Regions from separate parts of the Vreelandella gomseomensis genome, predicted to be linked through region 1. Evidence: predicted binding sites of a transcription regulator. Region 1 holds the regulator's gene; each other region holds the start of a gene.
What was found. Region 1 encodes sigma-54, which starts transcription at its own class of promoters, with help from an activator protein. Its sites were predicted from a motif close to TGGCACNNNNNTTGCTNT; they were not measured.
Positions count from the first base shown of each region.

Region 1 (2,200 bases):
GACCTGACCAAGCAGAGCCAGATGGGTATCATCGGCTTCTTCGGGCACCAGCAGGACAAACACCAGATCGACCGGATCGCCGTCGATGGCGTCGAAATCCACCGCTTCGTTGAGCTTTAAAAAGCCTGCGATAGGCGATTCGCAATGCGGGCTGCGGGCATGGGGAATGGCAACGCCGTTGCCGATCCCCGTGCTGCCCAGGCGCTCTCGACCGATCAGCCGGCTGAACACTTCCTGGCTGTCGAGACTGGGGATATTTTGCGCGATAAAGGTGCTGAAAAACTCCAGCACCCGTTTTTTGCTGCCCCCGGGCACGTCGTAAAGTACGCGCTCCGGGGGGAGGATAGTGGCTAACGTCATTGAATTAACGCACGCCTGCGCCCTGGGCGCGGGCTTGTGCTTTTTCCTTGTGCTTGACGAGTTGCCGATCAATTTTGTCCGCCAGTGCATCAATGGCTGCGTACATGTCATTGTCGAGGGCTTCGGCGTGCAAGTCGGCACCGGCGGCGTGCAGCGTACAGGCCGCCTGTTGACGCTCTTTCTCGACCGAGAGCGTGACCTGCACGGTGGTGATGTTGTCGTAATGGCGCTCAACGCGTTCCAGCTTTTCGTTGACATAGTCACGCAAGGCGTCAGTCAGTTCTACATGATGACCGGTAATATTGACTTGCATTGACGTACTCCTTATCCGTCGGACTGTCCTTCGATTGTAACCCTTTTTGCCGTTAAGCAAAGCCCTTGTGACGAGTTTCCGTCTTTCTAACGCAAACGGCGTCGTTCGCTGGAGGACGGGATACCCATGCCTTCGCGATATTTGGCCACGGTACGCCGCGCCACGTGGACACCGGCGTCTTCGAGCAGGGTGACAAGGCGGCTGTCTGACAGGGGTTTGCCGGGCGGCTCTTCCTGGATCAGCTTCTTCAGCCGTGCCCGGATCGCGGTGCTCGAATGGCTGTCGCCGTCCTGGCCGCTGATCTGGCTGGAAAAGAAGTATTTAAGCTCGAAAATGCCCCGCGGCGTGTGGATGAACTTCTGGGTGGTGACCCGAGAAATCGTCGATTCGTGCATCTCGACCGCCTCGGCGATGTCGGCCAGGATCAGCGGCTTCATGGCTTCTTCACCCCGTTCCAGAAAGTCGATCTGGCGGGTGACGATTTCGCGGCCGACGCGTAGCAGGGTGTCGTTGCGGCTGGACAGGCTCTTGATCAGCCAGCGGGCTTCCTGAAGATGGTCCTTGAGAAACTGGTTGTCCTGGCTCTTGTCGGCGCGTTTGATCAGGCTGGCGTAATCGGGCTGAATCCGGAGTTTGGGGAGCGCTTCCGGGTTGAGCTCCAGGTGCCAGCCCTCGCTATCGTGACGAACCACCAGGTCGGGAATCACGTAGCTGTCATCGGTGACGGTGTACTCGCTGCCGGGACGCGGATCCAGGCTCCTGATCAGTTGGATGACCTCATCGAGCTGCGCCTCGTCCAGGCCGAGCCGCCGTTTGAGCAGGCGCTGATCATTCTTGCTCAGGGCTTCCAGGAACTGGCGAACCAGTCGCCGGGCAGGCATCAGCAGCGGGGTGTCGTCGGGCAGGGCGGCAAGCTGCAGCATCAGGCATTCGCGCAGGTCGCGAGCGAACACGCCGGTGGGCTCGAACTGCTGGAGTCGCATGAGGATGCTTTCGACCTCGCGCTGGCTGAGGCCTTCCACGCCCTGGGCGCGCAACCCCTCGCGGATATCGTTGAGCGGTTGGGTCAAGTAGCCGTTCGTATCCAGGGCGTCGATCAGGCTTTCGGCGACCAGCTGCTCGCGGCGGCTCAAATCGGTCATGGCGAGCTGCCACAGAAGATGGCCGTGGAGGCTTTGCCCGGCCGCCTGGCGTTCAAAGTCCGGGCCCTCACTGCTCGAGCTGCCGCTGCCTGCCATGTCTTGGTAGGTATCCGACCAGTCGCTGTCGACGGAGAGCTCCGTGGGGATGCTGTCGGCCCACTCGGTTTCCTCGGGCTCGCTGGTGGCCTGCTCGCTGAACTCGTCTTCCTGCTCGAGCATCGGGTTGGCGTCGAGGGCCTGCTGAATTTCCTGGCGTAAATCGAGCGTGGATAGCTGCAGCAGGGCAATGGCCTGCTGCAGCTGGGGTGTCATGGTGAGCTGGGTGCCGATCCGCAGTTGAAGAGAAGCTTTCATGACCATCTGAGAACCACTCGTTATCGGAAAG
Region 1 is NZ_JARWAI010000002.1:217,253-219,452, forward strand. It holds gene QC815_RS03130 (PTS sugar transporter subunit IIA) at 1-360, opposite strand, end outside; gene hpf (ribosome hibernation-promoting factor, HPF/YfiA family) at 365-673, opposite strand; gene QC815_RS03140 (RNA polymerase factor sigma-54) at 760-2,175, opposite strand.

Region 2 (2,200 bases), on a different contig from region 1:
GTGCACCAGCAGTTCGTCTTCTGTTTCGCTGGCCTGGGCCTCGATCTTGCCGCGCGGGTTAACGATATAGCTGGAGCCATAGAAATTGCCGATATTCCAGGGTGCTTCGGTACCCACGCGGTTGATGGCGGCGATAAAGCAGCCGTTGGCCGCGGCCGAGGCGGGCTGCTCCAGCTCCCAAAGGTACTGGGAGAGCCCGGCGACGGTGGCGGAAGGGTTGAAGATCACCTCGGCGCCGTTGAGTGCCAGCGCCCGCCAGCCTTCCGGGAAGTGACGGTCGTAGCAGATATAAACGCCGATCTTGCCAAAGGCGGTATCGAACACCGGCCAGTTGGATTTACCCGGCTTGAAGAAGAATTTCTCCCAGAACCCGGCTACCTGTGGAATATGGGTCTTGTGGTACTTGCCCAGGTAGCTGCCGTCGGCGTCGAATACGGCCGCCGTGTTGTAGTAAACGCCGGTCTCGGTTTCCTCAAAGACGGGTACGATGATGACCATGCGGTGCTTGGCGGCGAGTTTCTGCATCATCTGGCAAGTGGGGCCTTCCGGCACCCGTTCGGCGGCGGCGTACCACTTGGTGTCCTGACTGGGACAGAAGTAGGGCTGGTTGAACACTTCCTGGAAGCAGAGTACCTGCACGCCCTGCTCGGCGGCTTGTTCGACCAGCGGCAGGTGGGCCTCGTTCATGGCATCGCGAATCGCCGCCGGTTCCAGGTCGGTGCTGGTTTTTAGCCCCATTTGGATCAGGCCGATTTTCATCTTCTGCATCAGACACGCCCTCTTAATCAGTATTAGGCCAAAGTATTAGTTTTATTTGATGTTCTGTTTCAGCGAGAAACTTCCAAAGCTGACTGTTTCGACAGCTTTTAAGAAAGTATCGTCAGGTTGTGCGTTTTAGCAAGTGAGTCGGTGGTTTTTTTAAGATGCAGCTTAACTCATTGAGTTAATTTGACTTTTTTATTCAAGCGTTGCGCGCTCCCTAATCTGGTGAGGGCGCGCACTGTTTTGGAGTTTTTAATTAATGATTATTAATCAGTTGGTTAGTGTGTATTATTGAAAATAAAGACAGTTTTTGATGTTTGAAGTTGGTGCAAATATTTTTTTTGATCTAGCCTTTTTTAGTCTGCTGGGTATTCGGTGACTCAGAAGTCGGCAAGATGACGACAACAATAAAATTCTTGTCCTGGAAGACAGTTTTTTGATCAATAAGTTAAGTGACTAGGGTGGCTTAGTCGGCACGCTTATTGCTTGAAACAACCTCAGACCGTGAGGGTTTTCTGGGAAGCGGATGACACTGAGGAGAGACCAATGACGAAAACAACCTCTCAGATGGTAGACCGAGAAGGGCTGATTGAATTGGATGTGGGAGACGATGTTCGCGATAGCTCGCGCTTCAACAAGGACATCGCGCCCACCCAGGCGAGTGAACGAACCTGGACTAAATGGAATATTGCTGCGCTGTGGGTGGGGATGGCGATTTGCGTACCCACCTACACACTTGGGGGTGTGTTGACCGCCTACTTTGGCTTGAGTGTGGGGGAGGCGTTGTTCGCCATATTACTGGCCAACGTGATTGTCTTGATTCCGCTCACGCTCAACGCTTTTCCGGGTACTAAATTCGGGATTCCGTTTCCCGTGGTCCTGCGCTCTTCGTTCGGGATCTTTGGCTCCAACGTGCCGTGTCTGGTTCGGGCGCTCGTCGGCTGTGGCTGGTTCGGGATTCAGACCATGTTCGGCGGACTGGCCATTCACCTGCTGCTTTCCGAATTAATCCCCGCTTGGGCGGCACTGGGCGGCGTCGGTGAAGTCATCGGCTTTTTCGTGTTTGGCGCGATGAATCTTTATGTGGTCATTCGCGGTGCGGAGTCGATCAAGTGGCTGGAAACCCTGGCCGCACCGTTGCTATTGGCGGTGGGTATTGGCTTGATGGTGTGGGCGTGGCCGCACACCTCGATGACCGAGCTGCTGGCGCAGCCGCCGTCGCGTCCCGAAGGTGCGTCAGTGTATGGCTACTTCTTTGCCGGGTTAACCGCCATGGTAGGCTTTTGGGCGACGCTGTCGCTGAATATTCCCGATTTCAGTCGTTTTGCCAAAAGTCAGAAAGATCAGATTGTCGGGCAGGTGATTGGCCTGCCGTTGACAATGTTTTTCTTTGCCTCACTGGGTGTAGTGATGACTGCTGCCTCCGAGACGCTTGTCG
Region 2 is NZ_JARWAI010000012.1:140,878-143,077, reverse strand. It holds gene QC815_RS15235 (nitrilase-related carbon-nitrogen hydrolase) at 1-768, opposite strand, end outside; gene QC815_RS15230 (NCS1 family nucleobase:cation symporter-1) at 1,309-2,200, shown strand, end outside.
Region 2: the regulator sigma-54 is predicted to act here: its motif matches at 1,234-1,251, upstream of QC815_RS15230 (NCS1 family nucleobase:cation symporter-1).

Region 3 (2,200 bases), on a different contig from region 1:
CGGGATTGAGCGCTTGCGCATCGTCGGCCAACAACCCTACCGCCACCTCGATACCCGCCTCCTCCAGCAGGCGGATACCGCGACCCGCCACCAGGGGGTTGGGGTCGACCATCGCCACCACCACCCGGGCCACCCCGGCGGCTTGCAGGGCCTCGGCGCAAGGGCCCGTGCGCCCGGTATGCGAGCAGGGTTCGAGCGTGACATAAACGGTGGCGCCCCGGGCGCGATCGCCCGCCGCGGCGAGCGCATGGATTTCCGCATGAGCCTCCCCCGCCCGGCGATGAAAGCCCTCGCCGACCACCTCACCGTCACGCACTATCACACAGCCCACACGGGGGTTGGGATCGGTGGTGTACAGCCCGCGCGCAGCGAGCGCAAGCGCTTGGGCCATATTGCAGTGATCCTGGGTACTAAACGACGCGACGCTCACGACAACGGCCCACCGTCCGTGGGTTCCTGGGAGAGACGATCAATTTCAGCCCGAAACTCGTCCAGGTGCTGAAACTTGCGATATACCGAGGCAAAGCGGATATAGGCCACCTGATCCAGGTTGTTCAGCGCCTGCATCACCGACTCACCGATATCGCGGGCGTCGATTTCCCGATCGCCCCGGGCGCGCAGTGTCTGGCGTATGCGCTCGACGGCCGCCTCGATGGCTTCGGCGCTTACCGGACGCTTTTCCAGCGCCCGCAGCATGCCCGCCCGCAGCTTGGTTTCGTTGAAGCTTTCCCGCGAGCCGTCGGACTTGACCACGCGAGGCATGATCAGCTCGGCGGTTTCGTAGGTGGTAAAACGCTCCTGGCAGCTTGCACACTGGCGGCGGCGGCGCACCTGGTCGCCATCGGCGACCAGCCGCGAATCGCTTACTCGAGTATCGTTAGCACCACAAAAAGGGCAATGCATGGCGTTCAACCTGTTATCGGCCCGCGCGTCAACGCTGCACGAGCAAGCAAAATATGACCTGTTAAAACGTTATTAGCCAGCTATTGTAACGTTTTGGCACACAAGCTGCACCGTCTATGGAAGCCTGTTTACCGGACATCCTTATGACTGCCTTCGACGCCCGCGTTCACGACTACCTGGAGCATCTCTACGGCCCCCGCGCCGGCGAGATCCAGCGTCGGCTCAATCAGCATCTTGACCACTTTTTCGCGGCCACCCAGCGCCAGCCCACGGCCCGACAGACAGCCGAGCTTGCACCTTCATGGTGCGAAAAGGATCAATGGCTGATCACCTATGGTGACTCCATCATTGACGAGCAGACACCGCCACTCGCGGTGCTCGATGATTTTCTGCAGACGCGCCTCGGCGACCTCATCAGCGGCGTCCATGTACTGCCGTTCTTCCCGTGGAGCAGCGACGATGGTTTTTCGGTGATCCACTACCGTGAAGTGAACCCCGATCTCGGTGACTGGCCGCATATTCAAGCCCTCGCCCGCCACTACGATCTGATGGCGGACCTGGTGCTCAACCACGTCTCCCGCGAATCGCTGTGGTTTGTCGACTACCTGAGCGGCAGCCTGCCGGGCCGCGATTACTTTATCGACGTCGACCCGGATACCGATGTCTCAGGCGTCGTGCGCCCACGCAGCAGCCCGTTGCTGGTGCCCATTTCCACTCGTCGGGGCACCCGCTATCTGTGGGCCACGTTTTCCGAGGACCAGCTCGACCTCAACTTCGAAAACCCCGACGTGCTGCTGGAATTTGTCGGCATCCTGCTGTTTTACCTCCAACAAGGCACCCGCATCGTGCGGCTGGATGCCGTCGCCTTCCTGTGGAAACGCCTGGGCACCGCCTGCATCCATCTTCCCGAAACCCACACCGTGGTCCGCCTGCTGCGCGCCATCGTCGACCAAGCGGCGCCCGGCACCCTGCTGGTCACCGAAACCAACGTGCCGCACCACGAAAACATCAGCTACTTCGGGCTGGACCGATGCACCGATGGCCCGCCCGACGAAGCCCACATGATTTATCAGTTCACCCTGCCGCCGCTGCTGCTGCACACCCTCACCCGCGGCGAAACCGACACCCTGCAGGCCTGGCTGGCAAGCCTGCCGCCGCTGCCCGATCACTGTACCTATCTCAACTTCACCGCCAGCCACGACGGCATCGGCGTGCGGCCGCTGGAAGGCCTGCTGCCCGACCACGAACGCGATGCCCTGCTCGAGCTGATGCACCGTTTCGGCGGCTTTGTCAGCAT
Region 3 is NZ_JARWAI010000014.1:35,582-37,781, forward strand. It holds gene ribD (bifunctional diaminohydroxyphosphoribosylaminopyrimidine deaminase/5-amino-6-(5-phosphoribosylamino)uracil reductase RibD) at 1-430, opposite strand, end outside; gene nrdR (transcriptional regulator NrdR) at 427-903, opposite strand; gene QC815_RS16055 (sugar phosphorylase) at 1,047-2,200, shown strand, end outside.
Region 3: the regulator sigma-54 is predicted to act here: its motif matches at 998-1,015, upstream of QC815_RS16055 (sugar phosphorylase).